Regions from separate parts of the Cupriavidus ulmosensis genome, predicted to be linked through region 3. Evidence: predicted binding sites of a transcription regulator. Region 3 holds the regulator's gene; each other region holds the start of a gene.

What was found. The regulator LexA, encoded in region 3, represses DNA repair genes until DNA is damaged. The targets are predictions, from matches to a motif close to ACTGTATNNNNATACAGT.
Region 1: a site for LexA is predicted at 1,266-1,283, ahead of ACWTPI_RS05555 (PA0069 family radical SAM protein). Genes of this name have one in related genera too.
Region 2: a site for LexA is predicted at 2,191-2,208, ahead of recA (recombinase RecA). Genes of this name have one in related genera too.

What each region holds. Positions count from the first base shown of each region.
Region 1 is NZ_CDRMWP010000001.1:1,210,227-1,214,463, forward strand. Features, by position in the region: gene ACWTPI_RS05545 (D-amino acid dehydrogenase) at 1-578, opposite strand, end outside; gene ACWTPI_RS05550 (Lrp/AsnC ligand binding domain-containing protein) at 688-1,191, shown strand; gene ACWTPI_RS05555 (PA0069 family radical SAM protein) at 1,311-2,396, shown strand; gene ACWTPI_RS05560 (copper-transporting P-type ATPase) at 2,428-4,237, opposite strand, start outside.
Region 2 is NZ_CDRMWP010000001.1:809,333-813,569, reverse strand. Features, by position in the region: gene recX (recombination regulator RecX) at 79-546, opposite strand; gene recA (recombinase RecA) at 936-2,003, opposite strand; gene ACWTPI_RS03685 (response regulator transcription factor) at 2,290-2,976, shown strand; gene ACWTPI_RS03680 (sensor histidine kinase) at 3,062-4,237, shown strand, end outside.
Region 3 is NZ_CDRMWP010000001.1:2,534,984-2,539,220, reverse strand. Features, by position in the region: gene ACWTPI_RS11590 (DUF808 domain-containing protein) at 1-30, opposite strand, end outside; tRNA gene ACWTPI_RS11585 (tRNA-His) at 740-815, opposite strand; gene ACWTPI_RS11580 (hypothetical protein) at 974-1,144, opposite strand; gene lexA (transcriptional repressor LexA) at 1,265-1,921, opposite strand; gene ACWTPI_RS11570 (asparaginase) at 2,182-3,186, shown strand; gene rpsF (30S ribosomal protein S6) at 3,288-3,662, shown strand; gene priB (primosomal replication protein N) at 3,752-4,051, shown strand; gene rpsR (30S ribosomal protein S18) at 4,055-4,237, shown strand, end outside.

The sequences.
Region 1 (4,237 bases), 1.3 Mb from region 3:
GGCAGCCGCAGGCCGCCGCTCAGCTTGTGGCTGACCGCGGCCAGCGCCGGTTCGCTGGCGGCGAGATCCCCGCGCGACAGCAACTGGTAGGGTACGCCGGCCTGCTCGAGCACGGCGATGTCCTTGGCGGCGCCGTCGAGCTGCTCCTGCGTGCGGAAGACCTGCAGCGTGCCTTGCTGGCGGCCTTCGTAGGCGATGCCGGTATCGGCGCGCAGCGCGCGGATGCAGTCGCGGCTGTACTCGGCCAGCCGCACCATGCGTTCCTTGTTGGTGGCGTAGCGCTCGGCCGAGCAGTTCATCAGCATCTGCCACATCCACTGCAGCTGGAACAGCGTGCCGTCCGGGCGCACCGACAGCGGCGCGTGTTCCTGGAACATCCACTTGATGGCCTTGAGCGGCACCCCGGGCGCGGCCCACGGCGATGCGTAGCCGGGCGAGATCTGCCCGGCGTTGGCGAAACTGGTGCCGAGCGCGGGCGCGGCCTCGCGGTCGATCACGGTGACTTCGTGGCCGGCGCGGGCCAGATACCAGGCGCTTGTCACGCCGATTACACCGCTGCCAAGGACGAGAACTCGCATAGTCGGGGGCTCGAAACCAAAAAAGAGGGTGGATAAAGTAATTCTCTCTATACTATTTAAATATATGCAGTCATAGTTATCGTAATTTTCAAGGAAACAGGAACTACTCATGAGAACGAGCCGGCAACCGGTGCGTAGCCTCGACCGGCTGGACCGCAAGATACTGGCGCTGCTCCAGGCCGACGGGCGGATGTCGATGAAAGAGCTGGCCGAGGCCGTCGGGCTGACCATCACGCCCTGCATCGAGCGGGTCAAGCGCATGGAGCGCGACGGCGTGATCATGGGCTACTACGCGCGGCTCAATCCGGCCCTGCTGGGCAGCGGCCTGCTGGTGTTCGTGGAGATCTCGCTGGGCAACAAGTCCGGCAACATGTTCGAGCAGTTCCGCCGCGAGGTCTCGCGCATCCCGGAAGTGCTCGAATGCCATCTGGTGTCCGGCGATTTCGACTACCTCATCAAGGCGCGCATCCGCGAGATCGGCGAGTACCGCCGCCTGCTCGGCGACATCCTGCTGCAGCTGCCCGGCGCCGCGCAGTCCAAGAGCTACGTGGTGATGGAGGAGATCAAGGAGACACTGGCGATCGCCGTCGACGAAAAGGCGCCGCTCGCCTGAGGGCGGCCCGCCAGCCCGCGGCGCTTTCCCGCGCGCCGCCACGCCCCCGGAAAACCTGCATGCGGCGCCTCGATACTGTATATTTATACAGTACATCGTAACGCGCAGCAGGAGTTGTCATGGCGTCACTCAAGACCGGTTTCCAGCGCGGCCGCGGGGCGCTTTCCAACGTCGAATCCCGCTTCGACGGCTGGTCGCGCGAGCCCGACGACGACGGCCTCGCGGCGGTCCTGGAAGCCCACGGCGAACTGCCCCCGCGCAAGACCATCGTGGTCCTCGAGGCGGCGAAATCGATCATCACGCGCAACCAGTCGCCCGACATCCCGTTCGACCAGTCGATCAACGTCTACCGCGGCTGCGAGCACGGCTGCTCGTACTGCTTCGCGCGCCCGACCCACGCCTACCTCGGGCTGTCGCCGGGGCTGGACTTCGAGACGCAACTGTTCGCCAAGCCGAACGCGGCCGAGCTGCTGCGGCGGGAACTGAGCAAGAAGCACTACGTGCCCTCGGTGATCGCGCTCGGCACCAATACCGACCCTTACCAGCCGATCGAGCGGGAGCACCGGCTGACGCGCGCCATCCTGGAGGTGCTGGAGGAATTCAACCATCCGGTGGCCATCACGACCAAATCGTCGCTGGTCACGCGCGACGCCGACATCCTCGCCCGCATGGCGGCCAGGGGCCTGGCCCGGGTCTACGTCTCGATCGGCACGCTCGACGCGGACATCGCCCGGCGGCTCGAGCCGCGCGCCAATACGCCGGCCAGGCGCATGGAGGGCGTGCGGCGCCTGGCCGGGCAGGGCATTCCCACCGGCGTCATCGTGGCGCCGATCATTCCGGCGCTGACGGACTTCGACATCGAGCGCGTGCTCGAGACCGCCGCCGGGGCCGGCGCCGGGGCGGCCGGCTACGTCATGCTGCGCCTGCCGCTGGAGGTGCGGGACCTCTTCGTCGAATGGCTGGAGCAGCACTACCCGGGGCGGCGCCGCCACGTCATGAGCCTGATCGAGCAGATCCGCGACGGCAAGCACAACCAGTCCGAATTCGGCCAGCGCATGCGCGGCACCGGCATCTTCGCCGAGCTGGTCGGCAAGCGCTTCGCGCAGGCTTGCCGCCGCTTCGGGCTCAACCAGCAGCGCCCGCCCTTGCGGGCCGACCTGTTCCGCGTGCCGGAGCCGCCGTCCGCGCAGCAGTTGCTGTTCTGAAGCGCTGCGCGCGGTGTCCGCCCTCGCTGGCCTACACCGCCGCGCGCCGCAGGCGCAGCGCATTGGAGACCACCGACACCGAGCTCAGGCTCATGGCCAGCGCGGCGAACATCGGCGACAGCAGCATCCCGGTCGCGCCATACAGGACGCCGGCCGCCAGCGGCACGCCCAGCGCGTTGTAGACGAAGGCAAAGCCGAGGTTCTGCTTCATGTTGCGGATGGTCGCCTCGGACAGCTTGCGGGCGCGGGCGATGCCGCGCAGGTCGCCCTTCACCAGCGTGACCTGGGCGCTGTTCATGGCCACGTCCGTGCCGGTGCCCATCGCGATGCCGACGTCGGCCTTGGCCAGCGCCGGCGCATCGTTGATGCCGTCCCCGGCCATCGCCACCACGCGGCCTTCCTGCTGGAGCCGGGCGACCAGCGCCAGCTTGTCCGCCGGCCTGACCTCGCCGTGGTATTCGCCGATCCCCAGCTTGCCGGCCACGGCCCGGGCCGTGGCCACGCCGTCGCCGGTGGCCATCACCACGCGGATGCCCTGCGCCTGCAGGCTGCGCAGCGCTTCCGGCGTGGTCGCCTTGATCGGATCCGACACCGCCAGCAGGCCGGCCAGCGTGCCGTCGACGGCCAGGTACATGACGCTCGCGCCCTGCGTGCGCAGGGCGTCGCCGGCCTCGCTCAGGGCGGCGGCGGAGACGCCCGCGGCCGCCATCAGCACGGTATTGCCGAGCGCGAGTTTGCGGCCCGCCACGGTGCCCCGCACGCCGATGCCGGTGCCCGACTCGAAATCCGCGGCCGTGTCGAGCGGCAGGTTCTGCCGGCGCGCCGCCTCCACCAGCGCGGCCGCCAGCGGATGTTCGCTGCCCTGGTCGAGGCTGGCCGCCAGGCGCAGCACTTCCTGGTCGGAGAATCCGTTGATGCCGAGGCCGCGCTCGAAGGCCGGGCGGCCTTCCGTGAGCGTCCCGGTCTTGTCGACGATCAGCGTGTCGACCTTGCGCAGGTTCTCGATGGCCGACGCATCGCGGAACAGCACGCCGTTCGACGCGCCCTTGCCGCTGGCGACCATGATGGACATCGGGGTCGCCAGCCCGAGCGCGCACGGGCAGGCGATGATCAGCACCGCGACGGCGTTGATGAGGCCGTACACCCAGCCTGGCTGCGGGCCCCACAATCCCCACGCCAGGAACGTGAGCACGGCGACGGCGATGACCACGGCCACGAACACGCCGGCCACCTTGTCCGCCATGCGCTGCATCGGCGCCTTCGAGCGCTGCGCCTGCGCCACCATCTGCACGATCTGCGACAGCACGGTCTGGGAGCCGATTTTCTCGGACACGATGACCAGGCTGCCGGTGGCGTTCATGGTCGCGCCGATGACGTGGTCGCCGGCGCGCTTGGTCACGGGCATCGGCTCCCCGGTGATCATCGACTCGTCGACCGAGCTGCCGCCTTCGGCCACCACGCCGTCGACCGGCACCTTCTCGCCCGGCCGCACGCGCAGGCGGTCGCCCACGTGCACGTGGGCCAGCGGCACATCCTCCTCGCTGCCGTCGGCGTTGAGGCGGCGCGCCGTCTTCGGCGCGAGGCCGAGCAGCGAGCGGATCGCCGCCGAAGTCTGCGAGCGGGCCTTGAGCTCCAGCAGCTGGCCGACCAGCGTCAGCGAGATGATGACCGCGGCGGCCTCGAAATACACGCCGATGCGGCCATGCATGGCGAAGTCCTGCGGGAACAGCCCCGGCGCCACCGTGGCGACGACGCTGTAGACGTAGGCCGCGCCGGTGCCGAGGCCGATCAGCGTCCACATGTTGGGGCTGCGCTGCGCGAACGAGCGCACGCAGCGCGCC
Region 2 (4,237 bases), 1.7 Mb from region 3:
GTATGCGCCCCGTGCCGGTGCATGGCAGCGTCGCGGCGGCACCCTCCGTGCTGCGGTCGCACAACGCCGCGCGCGGCGTCAGTCGCTACCGTCCAGCCACTCGTCGGCGCCCTTGATAATCTGGCTCACCACGGCGCGGGAGAAGCCGCGGGCCACCAGGAAGCGGATCTGCTTTGCCCGTTCCTCGGGCGTGGCCGGCGGCGCGCCGAAGCGCTTCTGCCAGACCGCGCGGCCGCGCTCCAGTTCGGAATCGCGCAGGCGCTCCTGCAGATCCGCCAACTGGTCGCCGCCAAGCTGGTGGGTGCGCGCTTCCTGCATGACCCGGGCCGCGCCGTAGCGGCTGGCGCGGCGGTGCACCAGGCTGTCGACGAAGCGCGCGTTGGACAGCCAGTTCTCGCGCTCGAGCGCATCCAGCAATTGCTCGAGCGCCTCGGGCGATTCCGCATGGGGAGCCAGCTTGCGGGCCAGCTCCACCCGGCTGTGCTCGCGGCGCGACAGGTAGCCGACCGCGCGGGCCTTCAGCGAAAGGGGAGGACGAGTGGCCATGAAAGAATGCGGCGCGATGGGAAGCGGCGCGAATGCAACGGTGGAATGTATCTGCCTGGCGCGGCGCCGAACCGGCGACGGCAAGCAAGCGACGACTGACAAGCAACAACCGGCAAACAACGGCGGGCAAGCAATAGCCGGCAACCGCCAGCAATCGCGGCCACCGGCGAGTTGCGGCCGCGGAATGCACACCGGGGCGGCGCGTGCCAATGCACGCGCCGCCCCGGCCGGGATCAAGCGAAATCAGGCGAGATCGAACAAAACAGCAGGCAAGAAAACGGACGAGAAAGCCCGCGAAATCGACGGACCACCGACCGCCGGAGCCAGGCTCAACTCCAGCCGGCCCCGATGGCCCTCCGATGCCCTCAACGCGCCCCGCCCGGCCCCGCTCAGCTCGCGTCGGCCGTCACCGCGGCGGCCGGCGTGCCGTTCATCAGTGCCACGCCCAGCGTCTCGCGCACCTTGTTCTCGATCTCGTCGGCGATGTCGGGATTCTCGCGCAGGTATTCGCGCGCGTTGTCCTTGCCCTGGCCGATCTTCTCGCCCTTGTAGCTGTACCAGGCACCCGACTTCTCGACGATCTTGGCGTCCACGCCGAGGTCGATGATCTCGCCCTGGCGCGAAATGCCCTGGCCGTAGAGGATGTCGAAGAACGCCTCGCGGAACGGCGGCGAGACCTTGTTCTTGACCACCTTGACCTTGGTTTCGTTGCCGATCACGTCGTCGCCCTTCTTGATCGAGCCGATGCGACGGATGTCCAGGCGCACCGAGGCGTAGAACTTGAGGGCATTGCCGCCGGTAGTGGTCTCGGGCGAGCCGAACATCACGCCGATCTTCATGCGGATCTGGTTGATGAAGATCACCAGGCAGTTGGTACGCTTGATGGTGCCGGTCAGCTTGCGCAGCGCCTGACTCATCAGGCGGGCCTGCAGGCCCGGCAGCGAGTCGCCCATCTCGCCTTCGATTTCGGCCTTGGGCACCAGTGCCGCCACCGAGTCGATCACGATCAGGTCGACCGAGCCCGAGCGCACCAGCGCGTCGGTGATTTCCAGGGCCTGCTCGCCGGTGTCCGGCTGGGAGATCAGCAGGTCGCCCACGTTGACGCCGAGCTTGCCGGCGTAGTTGACGTCGAGCGCGTGCTCGGCGTCGATGAACGCGCAGGTGCCGCCCAGCTTCTGCATCTCGGCCACCACCTGCAGCGTCAGCGTGGTCTTGCCCGACGATTCCGGACCGTAGATCTCCACCACGCGGCCGCGCGGCAGGCCGCCCACGCCCAGCGCGATGTCCAGGCCCAGCGAACCGGTGGACACGACCTGGATGTCCTGGTCGATTTCGGCTTCGCCCAGTTTCATGATCGAGCCCTTGCCGAACTGCTTCTCGATCTGGGCCAGCGCGGCCGCCAGCGCCTTCTGCTTTTCGGCGCTTACGCCAGCACCCGCCTTCTTGCCGTCATCCATGGTCGTCCTTCCGTCAATGGTGTATAAATAGGCCGCATGTGGCGCGCTGCCTGCTTTTGCGGGCTTGCGCCCGCCCCGCCGCCCGCCCCGGTACGCGACCCGCCCGTGGCATCGGCGCGCAGCATGAGAGGCGGCGGAAAAATCCGGTAAATGCCGGCCGCGCACAATGCGACCGGAACAAGCGGGTACTGTATAAAAAAACAGTATGCTTGGCAAGCCCTGCCCGCACCGCCGGCGACACCCGGTGGCAAAGGGGCGACAAAGCCGAGCCTGGGTGGAGACAACCATGCGTATTCTGATCGCTGAAGATGACGACGTGCTGGCCGACGGCCTGACGCGCTCCCTGCGCCACTCCGGCTATGCCGTCGACCACGTGGCCAGCGGGATGGAGGCCGATTCGGCGCTGTCCACCCAGACCTTCGACCTGCTCATCCTCGATCTCGGCCTGCCGCGCCTGCCCGGCCTGGAGGTGCTCAAGCGCCTGCGCGCGCGCGGCGCCATGCTGCCGGTGCTGATCCTGACCGCCGCCGACGGCGTGGACGAGCGCGTCAAGGGGCTGGACCTCGGCGCCGACGACTACATGGCCAAGCCGTTCGCGCTGTCCGAGCTGGAAGCGCGCGTGCGCGCGCTGGTGCGGCGCGGCGCCGGCGGCGGCGCCACGCTAACGCACCACGGCCCGCTGGCCTTCGACCAGGTCGGCCGCATCGCCTACCTGAACGAAGAGATGCTGGACCTCTCCGCGCGCGAGGTGGGCCTGCTGGAAATCCTGCTGACCCGCACCGGGCGGCTGGTCTCGAAGGAACAACTGGTGGACCACCTGTGCGAATGGGGCGAGGAAGTCAGCAACAACGCCATCGAAGTCTACGTGCACCGGCTGCGCAAGAAGATCGAGGTGGGCGGCATCCGCATCGCCACGGTGCGCGGCCTGGGCTATTGCCTGGAGAAATACCAGGCCGCCGCGGTGCACGGCTAGCCGGCCGGGAGACCTCGCCTATCCTGCCGCCCGCCCCGCGTCGCTCTTCCGGCCTGCCCGCCACGGACCACCCGAACCCTTCCCCATGAGCCTGCTGCGACTGCCCCGGCGGCGCGCGCGGGCCGCCCGGCCCGCCACGCCGCCTCCCGACTCCGCCGCGCCCGATGCCAGTCCTGGCGACGAAGCGCTGGCCGAGGCGCTGCCCCATCTGGAGGACAGCGCCGGCCACCCGTCGCCGCGCTCGCTGTTCGGCGAGATCCTGGACTGGATGCTGGCGCCGCTGCTGCTGCTCTGGCCGATGAGCATCGCCGTGACCTACCTGGTGGCCAAGTCGATCGCCAACGGGCCGTTCGACCGCTCGCTGGAGGCCAGCGCCATCGTGCTCTCGCAGCAGGTGCGCGAGGTCAACGGGCGCGTCACGCTGCAGCTGCCGCTGTCCGCGCGCGAGATCCTGCGCGCCGACGAGAGCGACAACATCTACTACCAGGTGGTCGGCACGCACGGCGAGTTCGTCGCCGGCGACAACGACCTGCCGCTGCCCAGCGAGGAAGACCGCGGCCACGCCGGGCTGGTGTCGCTGCGCGACGACCGCGTGGCCGGCAACGACGTGCGCGTGGCCTATACCTATGTCGACCTCAAGCACGGCAGCGACACCCAGCCGGTGCTGGTGCAGGTCGGCGAAACGCTGGACAAGCGCGCGCGCCTGGCCAATGAAATCATCAAGGGCGTGATCCTGCCGCAGTTCGTGATCCTGCCGCTGGCGGTGGTGCTGGTGTGGTTCGGCCTCACGCGCGGGCTGGCGCCGCTGAACGCGATCCAGCAGCGCATCCGCGCGCGCAACCCCGGCGACACCAGCCCCATCGACGAGCACGCCGCGCCGCAGGAGATCACGCCGCTGGTGGCGTCCTTCAACGACCTGCTCGCGCGCCTGGACATGTCGGTGCAGACGCAGAAGCGCTTCATCGCCGATGCCGCGCACCAGATGAAGACGCCGCTGGCCGGCCTGCGCATGCAGGCCGAACTGGCCCAGCGCGAGCAGACGCCGGAGGAATTGCGCAAGTCGCTGGCGCAGATCGCCGGCAGCTCCGAGCGCACCGCCCACCTGGTCACGCAGCTGCTGTCGCTGGCGCGCATGGAGAACCTCGCCGGCGCCGGCAGCATGGCGCCGCTGGACCTGGGCGCGCTCGCGCGCGAGGTGGTCAAGGACTGGCTGCCGCAGGCGTGGGCGCGCCGCATCGATCTCGGCGTCGACGCCGACGAT
Region 3 (4,237 bases):
GATCAGCAGCAAGAGGCTCGAGCCAGCCATATCCAGATCTCCTGGTGTGTAGTGGGTATCGGGGCAAACAGCGTCGCGCTGCAATTTCCGCGCGCATGGGGAGTGAGGTGGCAGGATAATGCCTTCCACATGTGGATGGCATGTCCGCCATGAATCGAGAGGCAGTGGCCGGGGCATCTTGCATGGCCACTCGATGGCGGTCAGGCCCCGAAGTCCGCAAGACATCGGACCTACGCATCGGCCAAAAAAGAAAACCCCGCCGGACACGAATGCCCGGCGGGGACAGGAAGCCGCACCGTACCCAGCGGAGGATGACGATGCGAGATTGAAGGCTATCAGGATGCGGAGACACGGACTGTCAACAACTGTCACCGCGGCTGCGGCCGCCGTTCCGCCAAAAAAAGCCGCTGGGCCGGGGGAGCGGCGCAGCGGCATCGGGAAGTGTCGAATATGAGCACCAGGGGATGGTGCCGCGGCCAGCATAAGAAGCAACGTACCGTTTGACTGTCAACAATTGCAAAATGACCGGCCTCGCATGCGCGATAAGCGGGTCGACTGGCGACGTTGGTTTGAGGAGGGGAGTCCGGGCAATGGCAAATTGGAGCATCGGTGCGATGCTTGCCAGCGGCAGAAAACAAAAACGGCGCCAGAGGCGCCGTTGGGTATATCCGCTTTTATCGGATATCTCGTATCGCGAACGGCTGGTTAATGCTCAAGCCGTCGATACCGAAGAGAATTCTGGGGTGGCTGATGGGACTCGAACCCACGACGACAGGAATCACAATCCTGGACTCTACCAACTGAGCTACAGCCACCGTCGTTGTCTTTCAGCTGAGTGCTGATCGACGAAAAACAAGATTATACAAACTTCATTGGCACATGGCTAGTACTTCGCCTCAAAAAATTTCATGAGGCTGGCGCATGCGGCGAATGGCAACCGTCTCCACGCTGCGCCACCACGCGGCACGCGCCATTACACGGACAGCTTGGGAAGGTCTTCCAGCTCGAGCATGCGGCAGATGGCGGCCATGCTGCCGACCATCGTGCGCCGCTGCGCGCCCTGGTAGATGCGCACGCCTTTGGACTGGCGGAACGGAACGGGCTTGACGGGGCGGCGGGTGGAGAAGCGATTGGCTGGGAGCATGGCTACACCTGGTGATTTGCAACAACAGTTGTCGGCATCCGCAGCGCGGATGGCGTTGGCATATCGGGTGCAGCTCGAGGCGGGCGAACCCGCTCCAGCCGCACTTGAGGCTTGGGGCTTTTAGAACGCGCCGGTACGGATCAGGCCGACGGCGATGCCTTCCAAGGAGAATTCTTCCCGGTCCGGCTGGACGATGATGTTGCTGAAGTCGGGGTTCTCCGCGATCAGTTCGATCGTGTCGCCGCGGCGGTTGAGGCGTTTGACGGTGACGTCCTCGCCGAGCCGGGCCACGACGATCTTCCCGTTGGCGGCTTCGCTGGCGCGCTTGACCGCGAGCAGGTCGCCGTCGAGGATGCCGGCGTCGCGCATGCTCAGGCCGCGCACGCGCAGCAGGTAGTCGGGCTGGACTTCGAAGACGGAGGCATCGACCTGGTACTGGCGGTCGATGTGTTCGGCGGCCAGGATCGGGCTGCCGGCGGCGACGCGGCCGACCAGCGGCAGCGTCAGCTGCATGACGCCCGCCATCGGCAGCGAGAACTGGTCGGGCAACTCGGAGTCGCTGCGCGATACCTTGAGACGGATGCCGCGCGACGCGCCGGGGGTGAGTTCGATCACGCCCTTGCGGGCCAGCGCGCGCAGATGCTCTTCCGCGGCATTGGGCGAGGAGAAGCCGAACTTGGCGGCAATCTCGGCACGCGTGGGCGGAAAGCCGGTGTGCTGGAGAGTGCTGCGAATCAGGTCGAAAATCTGCTGCTGCCGCGGTGTCAGGGTCGCCATAGTCGCCGTTGTTCGCTGTTGTTTTCGCTGTTATTGGAGAGCACTGTACGTTTAAACAGTATGCTGTGATTTTATACAGTATCGAGTGAAGTGCAAGCGGAATTTTTAGGACGCGGCGCATCGACGAATAGTTTGCAACACGCCTGCCTGCGGGCGCGCCTTGCGGGTGCCGGGATGCGCAGGGTTACAATCCGCGGCACGCGGTGCCCGTTCCGGGTACGCGTTTTTTTCGACTCCAGGTTTCCTACACGTCCCCCGCCATGTCCTCACTGCGTCGCGTCGTTGTGCTTGCCACCGGCGGCACCATTGCCGGTTCTTCGTCCAATCCCGCCAGCAGCGCGAAGTACCAGGCCGCCACGGTGCCGGTGTCGGCGCTGCTCGGGGCCGTGCCCGCGCTTGGCGAGGTAGCGCGCATCGAGGCGGAGCAGGTGGCGCAGGTGGACAGCAAGGACATGTCGTTCGCGCTCTGGTCCAGGCTGGTCGAGCGGATCCGCTTCTGGTCGGCGCAGCCCGACGTCGCCGGCATCGTGGTGACGCACGGCACCGATACGCTGGAGGAAACGGCGATGGTGCTGCACCTGGCCTGCGAGGCCACGCTGCCGGTGGTGCTGACCGCGGCCATGCGGCCGTCGACTTCTCTGTCCGCGGACGGCCCGCTGAATCTGCTCGACGCGGTGCGCGTGGCCAGCCATCCGGCGTCGGTGGGGAAGGGTGTGCTGCTGGTCGTCAACCAGGAGATCCACGCCGCGCGCGACGCCGTGAAGGCGCACACGGCGGCGGTGAACGCCTTCGCTTCGCCGGCGGGCGGCCCGGTCGGTTATGTGCAGGACGATTTCGTCTGTTTCACCCGCGCCCCGCTGCGGCTGCCGGCCGCGGCCATGCCGGTGCCGGTGCCGGCGGCGTGGCCGCAGGTGGAAATCCTGGCCAGCTACGCGCAGCCGGGCCGGGTGATGGTCGATGCGCTGGTCGCGGCCGGGGTGAACGGCCTCGTGGTGGCCGCCGCGGGCAACGGCTCGATCCACCAGTCGCTGGCGGAGGCGCTGGCCGAGGCCGCCGCGGCGGGCGTGGCGGTCGTGCGCAGCTCGCGCACCGGGGCCGGGCATGTGGCGATGCCGGCGCAGCCGCGGCCGAGCGCCGGCGTCTTCGTGTCGGCCGGCGACCTGAATCCCTACAAGGCGCGCGTGCTGCTGCTGCTCACGCTGGCGGCCAGGCCGGCGCTGGCGGCGGATCCGGCGGCGTTGCAGGCGCTCTTTGCCGATAACTGAAGCAGCTTGCCCTATGCGTGGAAAGCGCGCTATACTTTAAGGCTATCCAACCTTGCCACACCGGACATGGCGCCCGGGTGGCTTATCCAAAAGGAGCGTCAATGCGTCATTACGAAATCGTATTTATCGTCCATCCGGACCAGAGCGAACAGGTTCCGGCCATGATCGAGCGTTACAAGACGCTGGTCACCTCGCAGGAAGGCCAGATCCACCGAGTGGAAGACTGGGGCCGCCGTCAGATGGCCTACATGATCCAGAAGCTGGCCAAGGCTCACTACGTTTGCCTGAACATCGAATGCGGCAAGGAAACCCTGGCTGAACTCGAACACGCGTTCAAGTTCAACGACGCGGTGCTGCGCCACCTCATCGTTCAGACCAAGAAGGCCGAAACCGCACCGTCCCCGATGATGAAGGAAGTGCAGCGCGAAGAAGCCCGCAAGGCCGCGCAACAGACCACCGAAGGCCAGGCCGCCTAAGTGCGGGCTCTTGCGGTTGCCGCGGGCGCTGAATATCGCAGGCGCCGCGGCGGCGCGAGCGGGCATGGACACCGGGAACGGAGGCAGCGTTGAACCAGTTGAGGCTCTGCGCGACCCTCGCCGAACGCGATGCCCTGCGCTATACCCCGGCCGGCGTCCCCGTCGTCAACTGCATCCTGCAGTACGCGGGCGAGACGGTCGAGGCGCAGACGCCCAGGCAGGTGGAATTTGCCATCGCCGCGATGGGGATCGGACAGATCGGACAACGGCTCGAGCGCACGCCGCTCGGCGCGATGCTCGACTGCGAAGGATTCCTGGCCCGCAAGCACCGCAACAGCAAGGCTCTCGTCTTTCACATCACTGGATGTAAAGCATTCGAAAAGGATTGAATCATGGCATTCGTCAAACGTGACAACAAGAACAAGAAGCGCTTCCAACAGCAGAACCCGCTGTTCAAGCGCAAGCGCTTCTGCCGCTTCACCGTGGCCGGCGTGGAACAGATCGACTACAAGGATCTGGACACCCTGAAGGATTTCATCGGCGACAACGGCAAGATCACGCCGGCCCGCCTGACC